3 regions of the Mammaliicoccus sp. D-M19 genome follow, and region 1 is predicted to be linked to each of the others. Evidence: riboswitches for the same ligand, from Rfam matches in the RefSeq annotation. Region 1 holds a riboswitch; each other region holds the start of a gene.

Region 1 (5,062 bases):
ACAAAACTACTTAGAAGTGTTAATACCGGTATCCTTATTTGCACTTCTAATCAAAACTGCTAATAACAACCTCAGTATTTGCACTTCTAACTAAAACTGCTAATAACGACCCCAGTATTTGCACTTCTAACCAAAACTGCTAATAACACCCCAACTTCCTTCTAAAATAAAATAAAAACTCTGCATAAATCCCGTAAGATTCTATACAGAGCGTAATTGTTTATTTTAATAAGTCTTTTAATAAATCTACTTTATCTAATTGTTCCCATGGTAATTGAACATCTGTTCTACCGAAGTGACCGTATGCTGCTGTCTTTTTGTAGATTGGTTGTCTTAAATTCAACATTTGAATAATGCCTGCTGGTCTTAAATCAAATACTTCTCTTATTTTTTCTACTAATACAGTTTCTTCTACTTTACCTGTACCAAAAGTATCTATTGAAATGGATACTGGTTGTGCTACTCCAATTGCATATGCTAATTGGACTTCACATTTATCTGCTAATCCACTTGCTACTATATTCTTAGCAACATATCTAGCAGCGTATGCACCTGATCTATCTACTTTAGTAGGATCTTTACCACTGAAACATCCTCCGCCGTGTCTTGCATAACCACCGTATGTATCTACAATGATTTTTCTACCTGTTAATCCAGCATCTCCTTGTGGTCCACCAATTACAAATCTACCTGTTGGATTGATAAAGAATTTAGTTTCTTCATCTAATAATTCTTTAGGTACGATTGGATAGATAACATGATCTTTAATATCTTGTTGAATTTTTTCTAATTCAATTTTTTCATGATGTTGTGAAGAAATAACGATTGTATCTACTCTTACTGGTTTGTCATTTTCGTCATATTCAACTGTTACTTGTGTCTTACCATCTGGACGTAAATATTCTAAAGTACCGTCTTTACGTACATCTGTTAATTTCTTCGCAAGTTGGTGAGCTAAATATCCTGGTAAAGGCATGTATGTTTCCGTTTCATTTGTAGCAAAACCAAACATAAGACCTTGGTCACCTGCACCAATTGATTCTATTTCTCTATCTGATAAATCATCTCTATCTTCTAGTGCGCAATCTACACCTTGTGCAATATCTGGTGATTGCTCATCAATAGCAGTTAAAATCGCCATCGTTTGGAAATCATAACCATACTTCGCTCTTGTGTATCCTATATCTTTTACTGTTTGTCTAACTACTTTGGGGATATCTACATATGTTGAAGTAGAAATTTCACCTGCAATTAAAGCCATACCAGTTGTTACTGTTGTTTCACAAGCGACTCTTGCTTTAGGATCGCCTTTTAATAATTCATCCAGGATAGCATCGGAAATTTGGTCCGCAATTTTATCTGGATGCCCTTCTGTTACTGATTCTGATGTGAAGAGTCTTCTATTCTTTGACATAAAAAATCTCCTTTAAATAAAGTTGTACGGTCTCTTCCTCAGCGCAAATAAAAAGTGCCCTCTCTCAATAAAGATATAGAGAGAAGGCACACTCGTCCATTCGCTCTTATCGTTCAGACAATATTGGTCTGCAAACGGTTTGGCACCTTTCTTTCATTAGAAAGAGGTTGCTGGGTTTCATTGGGTCCATGTCCCTCCACCACTCAGGATAAGAGAATCCGTCAGAAATGATAATACTAAAGTTTTCATAATATGTCAATGGAACGAAACACATTCAAATTTCCAAAAATTTTTTATAACAAATTCACTCATTAGTATAGACTATATATTTTAATGTGTTATACTAATTCCATGAAAATGCTTACAACACTAATATTAGACATGGGGGTCGTCATTTATGGCAATACAGTCAATTACCGAATCAATCGAACTTTCAAACCTTTTAAAGAAGGACACTACACTACAGCAACTTTCTAGAACCGAATTGTACAATCACATTCTAGAAGCAGGAGAAGGCGTATTAACAGAATCTGGCGCAATCAGAATGGAAACTGGTAAATACACAGGTCGCTCTCCTAAAGACAAATTTATCGTTAAAGAGGAAGATACTGAACAAGATATTGATTGGGGTACAATCAACCAACCTATCTCAGAAAGTAACTTTTTAAATTTATATGATCAAGTTATTGACTACTTAAACCAAAAATCACAACTTTATGTCTTTAATGGATATGCAGGTGCAGATGAATCATCACGATTAAATTTACGCGTGATTAACGAAATGCCTTGGCATAATTTATTTGCACAGAACATGTTTATCCGCCCAGAAACTAAAGAAGAAGCACTTAATATCAGCCCTAATTTCACTGTTATTAGTGCACCAGGATTTAAAGCTGATCCAGAAAAAGACGGTACAAATTCTGAGACATTCATTATAACTTCGTTCAAACACCGTGTCATACTAATTGGCGGTACTGAATACGCTGGTGAAATGAAAAAAGGTATATTCTCAGTAATGAACTATTTATTACCTAAAAAAGGCATTATGAGTATGCACTGTTCAGCAAACGTAGGTTATAACAAAGATGTAGCTTTATTCTTTGGTCTATCTGGTACAGGTAAAACAACGTTATCTGCAGATCCTAATAGAAAATTAATCGGAGACGATGAACATGGTTGGAACGAAAATGGTGTCTTCAATATTGAAGGTGGTTGTTACGCTAAAACAGTAAGTCTTAGTCGTGAAAAAGAACCACAAATTTACGATGCTATTCGTTATGGTACAGTTCTAGAAAATGTTACCGTAAATCCTAATGGTTCAGTTGATTATGACGACACTACATTAACTGAAAATACAAGGGCTGCATACCCAATAGATTTTATCGATAATATTATTACACCATCAATAGCTGGTCACCCAAATACAATTATCTTCTTAACTGCAGATGCATTTGGCGTATTACCACCTATTTCTAAATTAGATAAATCTCAAGCTATGTATCATTTCTTAAGTGGTTTCACTTCTAAGTTAGCAGGTACAGAAAGAGGCGTAACAAGCCCTCAACCAGTATTCTCAACATGTTTCGGTTCACCTTTCTTACCATTACATGCGACTGAATACGCTGAATTACTTGGTAAATTAATTGATGAACATAATGTAGATGTTTATCTTGTAAACACTGGTTGGACTGGTGGCGAATACGGAGTAGGTTCAAGAATGGATTTGAAACATACCCGTTCAATGATTCGTCGTGCAATTAGTGGAGAAATTAAGAATTCAGAATTTGTTCAAGATGATATCTTTGGCCTTAATATCCCGAAACATGTACCAGGTGTACCTTCGGAAATATTATATCCACGTAATACATGGGTATCTTCTGACGCATATGACGAAAAAGCAAAATTACTTGCTAAGAACTTCAAAGAAAACTTCAGTAAATTCGGAGAGTCTTCTGAACATATTCAAGAAGAAGGCGGATTTACGTATAATCGCTTATAAAATACTAAAAGAGCTTGGGCCTTATTGGTCCAAGCTTTTTTCACATTTATACATCCATTCTTTGATTTGTAACAATGTTTGCTTTTCTATTTCTGGTCTTAAAACATGCCCTTCCCCATTTAAATAGATCGTTTGATGATCAACCGCTTCTTGCTTTAAATGTTCTTCTAAATGATATGCCATATTAATATTTACTTGCTTATCTTTATCACCATGAACGATTAATATAGGTGGACTGTCTTTATGAATAGATTGCAATGCATTTCTACGTGCATAAGCTTCAAATTGTTTTTTAGGATGTCCAACCATTCTTTTTAACATCCCTCTTAGATCTATTCGTTCTTCGTACATCATTAGTAAATCTGACACGCCGCCCCATATAATATAACTCGTTGCATTCACTTTTTGATACGTAAGTAAGCCTTGAATACCTCCTCTAGAGAATCCAATCATATGAACAGGAACATTTGGATAGTGTGATTTTAATATTTCTATACCTTCTATAACATCATGAAGGTCATCACCACAAAATTCGTCTCTACCTTCACTACCGTTACTACCTCTGTAATAAGGTGCAAATACAATTGTATGTTTATCTTTAAATTGTGCCATACGACCTGGTCTCACTCTACCTACTTGTCCTTTGCCACCACGTAAATATACAACTATGCGATTAACACGTTCATTTGGTGTCATCAACATGCCTCTAACTTTCAATTCATCCACTTCATATATCACTTCTTCAGTTAGATGATGATTAAAGAAAACTGGCATTTTTTTCTTACTGTAGAAATCCAAGTTTATACACCCTTTCAACGCACTTTAATATTGCTGTATCTTTTAAAAGAAAGCTCTTTTCTTCTTCAGGTATATCATTAATTTCTTTAGCAATAACGGGTCCATAAGTTTCGAAATATGCTTTATTGCTATCCAATGATTCGACCTCAATAAAATAGACATCTTTATTAAATGGGATTTTATCATGTACAGTATATGAAGCTATAAACGTTATATTTTTAGCGACCGCACCCGTTTCTTCATATAATTCACGCTGAACAGCCTCTTTATTCGTTTCATTTGGTTCAACTTTCCCACCAGGAAATTCAATACCTCTTATCTTATGATGCGTTAACACATATTCATTATTAAAAATCGGAATACCAAGAACATGTTTCGCATTTTGTTGATCTGTTGGACATTTATATACTAAATCAACATCCAATCCATTTGGATCTTTGTAGCGCATGATACACGACCTCTTTCTTCAATTATGATAAACTGTATATACATATTATTAGGAAGGTAGAAGATATTGAAAAAGTTAACCTTAACGACCTTAGTATTAACAATTACTCTTATTCTAGCAAGTTGTAGTCTAGAAGGTCAAAATAAATTTGATGATAGTAGCGATGCTATCGAAGCTTTTCAAAAAAACATTAAAAAAGTAGATTCACATTCGATTAAATCTAGTAACGAAACAACAGTTGATTTTCAAGATAAAAAAACAACGCTTAAACAACTGTCACATGGCCGAACAAACCACCATGATAAACTAGCATTTAATGTCGAACAAGAAAGTAATACAAAACAATTTCCAGTGCATAATAAAAGTGTTTGGATTGATTCAAACGAAATCAAATCCTCCCCTA
Region 2 (5,062 bases), on a different contig from region 1:
TCAGCACTATAACGTTTAATAAACAATTGATAACGTGATGACCAGTCATCTATAACACTTGTAATCAGACTATTGATTTCTGAACGTTGAGAGTCATTCATGTTCTGTGTAATTTCATCAAAGTTATCTAAGAAAATAGTTGCTATGATTGGTTTTTCATTTTCATATAATTCATATACACGGGAAGATTCAGTAATATCAAACAGATAAATAGACTGTTCATCTTCAGTATAAGTGACTTTATATTTGTATGATCCTTCTTCAATCTCTACTTCTGAAGTATTTTCTAATCTTTTTAAGATATTCGGAAATACTTCGTTAATTGGTTCGTCTAAAACGTCTCGTTCTAATCGTTTATTAACAAAATTATTAATCCATTCGATATGGTCATTTTTGTCTAATAATATGACGCCTATTGGTAAGTCACTGACTGCACTTGTTTTACTTTTCGTAATTCTACCGGCTAAACTCCCAATATATAAATCTAATTTCAAAAAGCTCTGTCTAACAAAAAATATGCTTACTGCAATTAGAATTATCGTAGCAACCGTCGAAATAATCGCCCAAAATATTGAATTAAAAAAACTGAATACGACTAGCACCAAAGCTAATATCATCATAATAATGTACGGAAATATTAGGGCTTTTTTAACAGATTGACGGTTCATAAACTCACCTCAATTTACTTTTTTATACGTTGTTTCAAGTTAAACCAAATATCCATTAATCCGAATAAGTACGCAAATGGTTTAAATATAAATGCCAATACAAAGATGATGACACCTACTATAATTGGTAATTTTTTAACTTTTACAAATAAATGGAACAACGATAATGCTTGTATAAATATAACCCATTCTAACACAAATTGTAAGTTAGTGACTATGCCATACGCCACTACATTATCTTTCGTGACAAACAAGCTCACAAGTACTGTAATCACAAAAACGAATGCAACGCTTCTGTTGATTTGCCACATAAATAATGGTCTGAACACAGGTGTTGCGACTTTGAATTTTCTTAAAATCGGAAACGTCACAACTAAATTCACAAGCACAAATAAGAATACCCATAATACTATATACCCAGGAATGCTCGCTTGTAATATTTCTAATGAAACTTGTAAAGATTCTTCAATTTCAGTTGTTATATTACCACCCATTTGAAAATACGACACTAATACATCATGGTACTGATTAAAGAACTTGCTCGTTAAAGGTAAGTTTCCCGTAATTTGTAAAATTAACACACTACCTATCGTTAAAATACTCATAAATGTTGTCACTAAGTACAAAATACGTTCTTTAGATGTACGCTCAATAAGTAACTGCCCAATAAATACACTCATAAAAATAACAAGTGTCATGGCAGTTAATAAGAATACATGATTAAATAACACAGTTGCACATAACGTTATGACAACCGTCACAAAAAAGGACGGTTTAGAGCGATACCAAAGAATCGTTCCTGGTATCGTAATAAATGGTATGATCAATATTGCTAATAATGGTACAAAGTTTATAATAGCGGCACTTAGAACTAGTATAAGTGTTGCTATGATTGTCGCTTTTATATCGACTTTAAAAGACAAATTTTTCACTTCCCAATCTAAATTAAACATCTTTCTCTATTTTACAGATTTTTATCCTTTAAAACAATGTAGGTGACTTTTAAGTTGATATCAGCGTGCTTTAAATTTATATAATTTTAAGAAATGATAAACGTTAGGTGCCCAATCTCCAAAATTCAATAAAAACCCATCATGGCCCACGTTGTCTGGCACATAGAAATGTCTATGATACTTAAAGAATCGACCTAAAGCTCTCACTTGGTCATCTGGATATAATAAATCATCCGCAAATCCTAATGTTAATACTTTCGTTTCTAGTTGAAGTAGACGTTCCTCAACATCATCTCGTCCTCTAAATATGTCGTGACTGTCTAAAACATCTAACAATGTTAAATAGCAGTCTTTGTTAAATACTTCTTTAAATTTATTGCCTTGATATTTTTGGTAGCTTACAACATCATCTGCAGAAAATCTTGATTCGTAATCTTTACTTGAACGATACGTTAAAAAGCCAAGTTGTCTTGCGATGCTTAAACCATCTTGTCCGTTCATATGAATGACTTGTCTTGCAATCTCATTAAACGCTCTACTATATGATGAAGTCTTCTCTGTAGCAGCTAATATGACTGCTTTTTTCACTTCAATCGAACCGTCATAAAGCATTTCTAACGTTTGCATACCACCTAAAGAGCCACCAATTAATACATCAATTTTTTCATAGCCAAATTGTTTCAATCCTAATATGTTTGCTTTCGCAACATCTCTCATCGTCAAATGTTCCGGGAAATTTGGAGTATTCAATCTTGAACTTGATCCATAAGGACTGCCAATTACATTAAATGTTATAAATTGATAATCATTAATTGAAAGGTAACCGCCATCTATAATTTCACGCCACCAACCTGCATGCTCATCATCACCATATGTTAAATGGTTGCCTGTTAGCGCATGACAAACTACAACGAGTGGCTGGCCTTTATAACCCACATACTCATATTGAAGTTTCAAGTTATCAATCACTTCACCAGATTCTGTTTCAAAATGTCCAAGATCTACTATGCCTGTTTCTCGAGAAATAATCACATTAAAACCCCCCTCTTATTTAAATTGAAAGACTTCTTACTCGTCAAAGAAGTAAGAAGTCCTCATCATCCTTATTATGCGAGTATACTCGTTGGTAGTAGCACCGTATCTATTATGACCGGTTGCTGAAGTGTCGTCGGGCCAATTCCCTCAACTTCTCTGAATAAGCTTTGCTATGTAATTTATATTAAGAATACTAGAAATGAGCATTTCTTTCAATAAGTTAACGAATGAAATTAAAAGACTAATCTCACAATCGCCATAATAAACATACCAGCTATAACTGTAATCGTTAAACTTTTAAATATGAGTGCTATTAGAATTGTTGGTATCGCGACTATAATACTCTCAAAATTTAACGTAAACCCCGCATTGCCTTCTTGATTTAACATGCCTTCTAGTATTAATGCCGTAAAGAGACATACCGGCACATATTGTAACCACTTGATCACACTTTCAGGTAAGTCCGCTTTTGATAACAATACAAATGGAGAAACACGGATAATCCAAGTTAAAACAAAACAACTTATCGTAATTAAAATTAAATACATCGATATACTCATTTATCAAACACCACCCCTACGACAGAAGCAATAATTGTCGACACAATAATGGATAAATAAGTTGGCATAAATAATGTCAGAATAAGCATGCATACAATCGTTAATAATATTAAATAAAGATATACTAAGACTTTGCTTTTATGTATCGTTTCAAACTGAGCAATTAATAAAAATATAAACATCGCTGTTAAAGCATAATCGAGGCCAAACATTTCAGGTTTAGGTATTAAGTTACCGACTAAACCGCCAATAATAGATGTGACAATCCATAATAAATAAGCTGAAATATTTAAACCATGCATCCAAGTCGCATTGAGCGATTTCTCTTTCACATATTTCGTAATCGCAACACCGAATGACTCATCCGTTACAAGTGTGCCTATTCCTATATTCGACCAAAAACCATTTCCTTTAAATGCTGGGACTAAAGCCAAACTTTGAAGAAACATTCTTGAGTTAACAAAAAATACCGTCAATAGAATTGCTGAAATAGGGGAGTGGATGGCGACCAACGCACATATAATAAATTGAGCAGCACCCGCATAGACAAAAATAGACAACAATGCAATTTCCAAAATAGATAAACCAGATGAAATACCGACGATACCAAAAGCTAATGCAACACTAAAGTATCCAAGCATAGTTGGTATACAATCTTTAACACCTTGAAGGAACAAACCTTTATTCGTAATACTCGTACTTGTCACAACGATGCCTCCAATCTACAGTTAAAGGTAAGTCTAACGTTTGTCTAACCTCAATCTTACTTACCTCTAAAGAATTTTAATATGTATTAGTTTTATCATACCTATATTACTTTATCAATAACACTTGATTAAATATTCGGAAAATAATTAATCAATTTGATACTGGATTAATCATTTGGGCTTAGATGGCCATAGATGATCAAGTCTTCGTGCGTTATACCTTGATTTTGTACCTTAGCGCACGATATCTCTCAGTCTTCGTGCACTTATATTTATATCTCAAACCATATAAAAAACAGCAGAAATTCAATTGAATGAATTTCTACTGTTTGATTATCTATATAAATTATTCACTTAAACCGAATTCTGCACTTGCCTCGAATTTAACATCTCTACCGATCATCACGCCACCAGTTTCTAATGCTTGGTTAAATGATACGCCGTATTTTTCGCGGTCGATTTTACCAGTTACTGCGAAACCTGTTACTGTTTCACCATTTAATGGGTTTTTACTTACGCCGTTGAAATCAACGTCAAATGTTTCTTCGTGTGTTACGCCAGCGATTGTTAAATCACCTGTAATTGAATCTTCACTGATTGATTTTGATTCAAATGTAATATTTGGATTTTCATCTGCACTAAAGAAGTCAGCTGATTTTAAGTGAGCGTCACGGTCAGCGTTTTTAGTATTGATTGAATCTGCTTTTATTGTAACTGTTGCTTTTAATGTAGAAAGGTCATTAATATCTCCTGATACTTCTACGTTATAATCTTCAAAAGTACCTTTAACGCGAGATACCATTAAATGTTTTACTGTAAATTCTAAACTACTGTGTGCTTTGTCGAAATTGAAATTAGTCATCTGTCAAAACTCCCTTTATTTATTTTGTATACTTAGTATATCAAATATAAAAAGTATATTCAAGCATTAAATCAAAAAAAGAGTAACCAATATATGATTACCCTTTTTGTGAGATTTAACTCACTTATAATTCAATTGTTTTTAAGCCGCCCATAAATGGTACTAATACTTCAGGTACAGTGATTGTACCGTCTTCATTTTGGTAGTTTTCAACGATTGCAGCAAATGTACGACCTACTGCTAATCCACTTCCGTTTAGTGTGTGTACGTATTCTGG
Region 3 (5,062 bases), on a different contig from region 1:
TTCAGAGAAATTAATCTTAAATCAGCTTTCTATCAAAATTGAACAAGGTGAAAAAGTAGCACTTGTAGGACCGAGTGGGGGAGGTAAAACGACAATTTGTTCGTTATTACCAAGGTTCTACGACCCGTTACAAGGTAAGATTAAAATCAATAATCGAGATATTAAATCTTATAAGTTGGAATCATTAAGAAAACAAATTGGTGTTGTACAGCAAGATGTATTTCTTTTCGGTGGAACATTAAGAGATAATATTATTTATGGTAATTTAAATGCGACAGAAGAAGAAATTAATTACGCAGTTGACCAAGCACAATTAAGAACGTTTGTAGATGAATTGCCAGAAGGTTTAGATACTGTAGTTGGGGAACGCGGTACAAAATTATCTGGTGGACAAAAGCAACGTATTTCAATTGCGAGGATGTTCTTGAAGAATCCGCCAATTATTATTCTTGATGAAGCAACAAGTGCTTTAGATGTTGAAACAGAAAATAAAATACAATCAGCATTTAAGAATTTATCACGTGGTCGAACTTCACTGATTATTGCACATAGACTGAGTACAATTAGACATGTCGATAGAATTGTATATATCGAACAAGGTCAAATTCAAGAAATGGGCAGTCATGATGAACTCATGGATAAAGGTGGTAAATACAAAGATTTATACATGTCACAGTTTGAACAAATTGATGAATTTTAACATTTTGCCAGAGATCTTTTTGAAGAAAAAGGTCTCTGCATTTTTATATTTTGAGCTAAATAATAGACTTTCATTTCAAAGCTGTTATTATAGAGTGGTAATATCTATGATTAAGAGGTGTAACATGAAGATTTCTAAAGGATCAGATTATGGGTTACATGCATTGGCATATTTAATTGCTAAAAGAGATCAACAACCCATCAATGTTAAAAGTTTATCTGAAACGTTAAATGTATCTGTAACATATTTATCTAAAATATTAACGCAATTAGTAAAAGCAGGTGTTATTAAATCTGCATCTGGTGCAAAAGGTGGTTATTACTTAGTTAATAATTGGGAAGACATAACTGTCTATGATATTATTACAGCAATTGATGGTCATCAAAGTACGCTTGAAGATAGTTTTGATCACGGTCCTGAATGTAAAATACAAGCGATATTAACTTCAGCTGAAGATGAAATGACGCAAGCTTTGAAAAATAAAACTTTAAAAGATTTAATGTAAGTTAAATCTTTTTTTTATCTATAAATTATAGATATTACGACTCTATAATAGTTATGAAAGGTGGAAATACCATGTTTGATTGTATCGTAATAGGTGGAGGGCCAGCAGGATTAGCGAGTGCACTCACGTTAGGAAGAGCTTTAAAGAAGACATTAATGATAGACAATAATAATGCGAGAAATAAAGTGACACAGCATTCACATGCATTTTTAACACAAGACGGTGTAAGACCAGAAGAATTGAGAGCTAAAGGAGAACATGATGTTGATCAATATGATGATGTAACACGTATCAATGACACGGTGTTAAACATATTGAAAGAAGAGCATTATTTTATTGTTGAAACAGCCAATCAACAATATAAAGCTAAAAAAATTATGGTATGTACAGGATTGCGAGAAACATTACCAGAAATTGAAGGTTTAAAAGAAAGTTATGGCAAATCTGTCTTTTATTGTCCATGGTGTGATGGATATGAATTGAGACATAAACCATTACTTGTAGCTGTTCAACCTGAACATGTGAAACATATGGCGATGCTTATTAACAATTGGACAGACGATATCGTTATAAGTAGTCGTGATTTTTCATTATTAACTGAAGAAGATAAAGCGTTTATTGAAAGTAAACATATCACATTAGTAGAAAGCGAAGTAGCTGAATTTAAACATCATAAAGGACAAATTAATGAAGTTATCTTTAAAAATGGTGAACGAATCAATAGAAGCGGTGCAATCATTGGTGTAAAGTGGGATACTGATTTTGAATTTTTAAAAGGGCTCAATATTGAAAGAGAAGACAACGGAAAAATAAAAATAAACGAGTTAGGTGAATCATCTGTACCAGGATTGTTTGTAGCAGGAGAGAGTAAAGATTTCATGGCATCTCAACTTATAGACGCAGCAGCAAATGGTAATCAAGTCGCAAAATTTGTAGCAATGCAAATCATTATGGAATCATAAAAAAGGAGTAGGACGAAAAATATAGTCCTACTCCTTTTTTGCTTATTTTTTAGTTATTTTAATATTAATTTCAAAGTCACCGAATTGAACATTTTGATGTTCAGAATCTGAAGTTGGTTGAAGTATTGTGTTCTCAACTCTGCATAACTCTTGGATTAATGAGTTCTTCTTCTGGGTCTTAGCTATTGAGCCTGAAAAGCTTTTTGGTGGATTTGCCTTTAATTCTAATAGTTCTGATAAAATATCGTCTCTTGTTCTCATACTTATTGCCTCCTAATTTAATAGTTACAATAAAACAGCTCATCTTAAGATTAAGAAGAGCTGTTTAGAGAATCTTCTTATCTTTCAAGTTAAACTTGTTGGATTTAGCACAGTACATACGCCTGTTGCTGAGGTTTCATCGGGCCAATTCCCTCCGCCTACTCTTAATAAGACTACGAGCTATTTTATTGTTTCTTAATCATAACGAATTAATTGTATTTTGTCTAATTTTAAAAAGTTAAATGTTTAAAAAGTTTGAGATGGTCTATATATTAAATGAATATGAAGCATAGGAGGAATAGAATATGAAGTATAAAATGCTTTCTTTATTATTGTCAGCAGGTATCGTGTTAGCAGCATGTGGTAATAGTGACGATGATAACAATGATAAAAAAGATAATCAAAATGATGAAAAAACTGAACAAACAACTAAAGAAAATAGTAACGACGATCAAAACACAGATGATGATCAAAGTTCTGACAAAGCAACTGAAAATACAGTTAAATGGGAAGACGTTAAAGTCTCTCCAGAAGATGCTGTAAAAGCTGCACAAAAAGAATCAAAAGGTGAACTTAAAGATTTATCGTTTGAAAAAGAAACAGGTGATTGGAGTTATAAAGTTGAATTAGTTGATGGAACAAATGAAAATAAAGTACTGATAAATGCAGATGATAAATCTGTTACGAATGTTGAAAAAGAACAAGAAGATAGTGATGATAATGACCAAACATTCAAATTATCAGATGTCGCTAAATTTGAAGATGCACTCAAAGTAGCACAAGACAAAGCTAAAGGTGATATAAAAGAATGGTCACTAAGTGAAGATAACGGAAAACTTGTTTATTCTATTGAATTAAAAGAAGGTAATAAAGAATCAACAGAATTTACAATTGATGCTAAATCTAAAGAAATTCTCGAACAAGAAACAGATTAATATATTAATAGGCATAGGATAATTCATTTTATCCTATGTTTTTTTGTGCTCTCTTAATGATTATCATTCTCAATTAATGATTTCAAAGAAATCCTAAAAAAATTAAGGTTTCTAAATACTATAAGTACAGACTTATATTTGTATTTTTCATGAATTCTATAAAATTTTTATTGACTATTACACATTATAGGCATAAATTAAAGATGATAATGATAATCAATTAGATGGGGAGTGTTATGATGAAAAAGTTAGCAACAACTTTATTAGCAAGTACTTTAATTTTAACAGCGTGTGGGAATAGCGCTGATAAGAAAGAAAATGAAGATAAAAAAGAAACAAAGGAAACGAAAAAGTCTGAAAAAGCGGATTTCTCAAAAGAAACAAAAGCTTATAAAGATTTTACAACTGAACAATTGGATAAATTCTTAGCGGATACTGAAAAATTCGTTGAAGCGGTTAAAGCAGACGATATCGAAAAAGCGAAAGAAATTTATCCTACAGCTCGTATGTACTATGAAAGATCTGAGCCAGTTGCTGAAAGTTTCGGTGATTTAGATCCGAAAATTGATGCACGTTTAGCAGATATGAAAGAAGAAAATAAAGAAGACGAATGGTCAGGTTATCACAAAATTGAAAAAGCACTATGGGAAGATAATACTACTAAAGATATGGCACCAGTTGCTGATCAATTATTAAAAGATACGAAAGAATTACGTGCAAAAGTAGATACAGTAGATGTGACACCTAAATTAATGTTACAAGGTTCAATCGACTTATTAAATGAAGTATCTAGCTCTAAAATTACAGGTGAAGAAGAAATTTATTCACACACAGATTTATATGACTTTAAAGCAAACATTGAAGGGGCAGAAAAAATCTTTGAAATATTTAAAGATAAAGTAGCAGATAAAGATAAAAAGCTTGCTGACACAACACAAGAAAGATTTGATAATGTTAATAAATTATTAGATCAGTATAAGACTAAAGATGGTGGATATGAAGATTATACGAAACTATCTAAAGATGAAACGAAAAAACTTTCTGAAGCTGTTGATAAATTAGGGGAATCTTTAAGTCAAATGGCTGTTATTACGGAGTGATGATTGATGTCTAATAATGAAAATCATATAGCTAGAAGGGATTTTCTAAAGCTTGCTGGTGTTGGAGGTGCAGGTTTACTGATAGGTTCTACTGGTGTAGGTGGTACTTTTCTTGCATCTCAATACTTTGCTAAAGATAAAAAAGGCGTAAAAAATAAAATCAATTTTTATGGTAAATACCAGTCTGGCATCACGACAGAACAACAAAAACATATTTACTTTGTCGTTCTGAGCATTAACAAAATGTCAGTTTCAGATGTTAAAGAAATGTTTAAAGTATGGACAAATTATAGTGTCCATTTAATGAATGGTGAATATGTAAAAGAGCTTGGTAAAAACAAAATGTTACCAAGTCCAGATACAGGGGAGGCGATTGGCTTAGATGCCAGTCGTCTGTCTCTTACTTTTGGTATAAGTCCTTCATTCTTTGAGAAAGTTGGATTGAAAAAGCATAAACCAGATTTATTAAAAGATTTACCACATTTTCCTAAAGACCAAATTGATGACAACTATTCAGGTGGAGACATTTGTATACAAGCATGTTCAGATGATCCGCAAGTTAATTTTCATGCTATCAGAAACTTAATTAGAGTGGCTAA

The links. Region 1 has a riboswitch for S-adenosylmethionine ahead of metK (methionine adenosyltransferase). Riboswitches for the same ligand answer to the same signal wherever they lie in the genome.
Region 2: another riboswitch for S-adenosylmethionine. It lies ahead of metX (homoserine O-acetyltransferase MetX); the one in region 1 lies ahead of metK (methionine adenosyltransferase).
Region 3: another riboswitch for S-adenosylmethionine. It lies ahead of LQ675_RS04055 (hypothetical protein); the one in region 1 lies ahead of metK (methionine adenosyltransferase).

What each region holds. Positions count from the first base shown of each region.
Region 1 covers NZ_JAJNHW010000002.1:105,459-110,520, reverse strand. Annotated here, with positions in the region: gene metK (methionine adenosyltransferase) at 221-1,414, opposite strand; SAM riboswitch class I at 1,518-1,629, opposite strand; gene pckA (phosphoenolpyruvate carboxykinase (ATP)) at 1,812-3,413, shown strand; gene LQ675_RS06100 (alpha/beta hydrolase family protein) at 3,435-4,211, opposite strand; gene ytkD (RNA deprotection pyrophosphohydrolase) at 4,195-4,659, opposite strand; gene LQ675_RS06090 (hypothetical protein) at 4,726-5,062, shown strand, end outside.
Region 2 covers NZ_JAJNHW010000009.1:66,525-71,586, reverse strand. Annotated here, with positions in the region: gene LQ675_RS13270 (DHH family phosphoesterase) at 1-668, opposite strand, end outside; gene LQ675_RS13265 (DUF2232 domain-containing protein) at 683-1,600, opposite strand; gene metX (homoserine O-acetyltransferase MetX) at 1,682-2,650, opposite strand; SAM riboswitch class I at 2,722-2,823, opposite strand; gene LQ675_RS13255 (AzlD domain-containing protein) at 2,890-3,216, opposite strand; gene LQ675_RS13250 (AzlC family ABC transporter permease) at 3,213-3,857, opposite strand; gene LQ675_RS13245 (YceI family protein) at 4,270-4,785, opposite strand; gene serS (serine--tRNA ligase) at 4,910-5,062, opposite strand, start outside.
Region 3 covers NZ_JAJNHW010000001.1:779,979-785,040, reverse strand. Annotated here, with positions in the region: gene LQ675_RS04070 (ABC transporter ATP-binding protein) at 1-700, shown strand, start outside; gene LQ675_RS04065 (RrF2 family transcriptional regulator) at 825-1,205, shown strand; gene LQ675_RS04060 (NAD(P)/FAD-dependent oxidoreductase) at 1,277-2,167, shown strand; gene LQ675_RS04055 (hypothetical protein) at 2,210-2,428, opposite strand; SAM riboswitch class I at 2,503-2,602, opposite strand; gene LQ675_RS04050 (PepSY domain-containing protein) at 2,734-3,363, shown strand; gene efeO (iron uptake system protein EfeO) at 3,603-4,463, shown strand; gene efeB (iron uptake transporter deferrochelatase/peroxidase subunit) at 4,470-5,062, shown strand, end outside.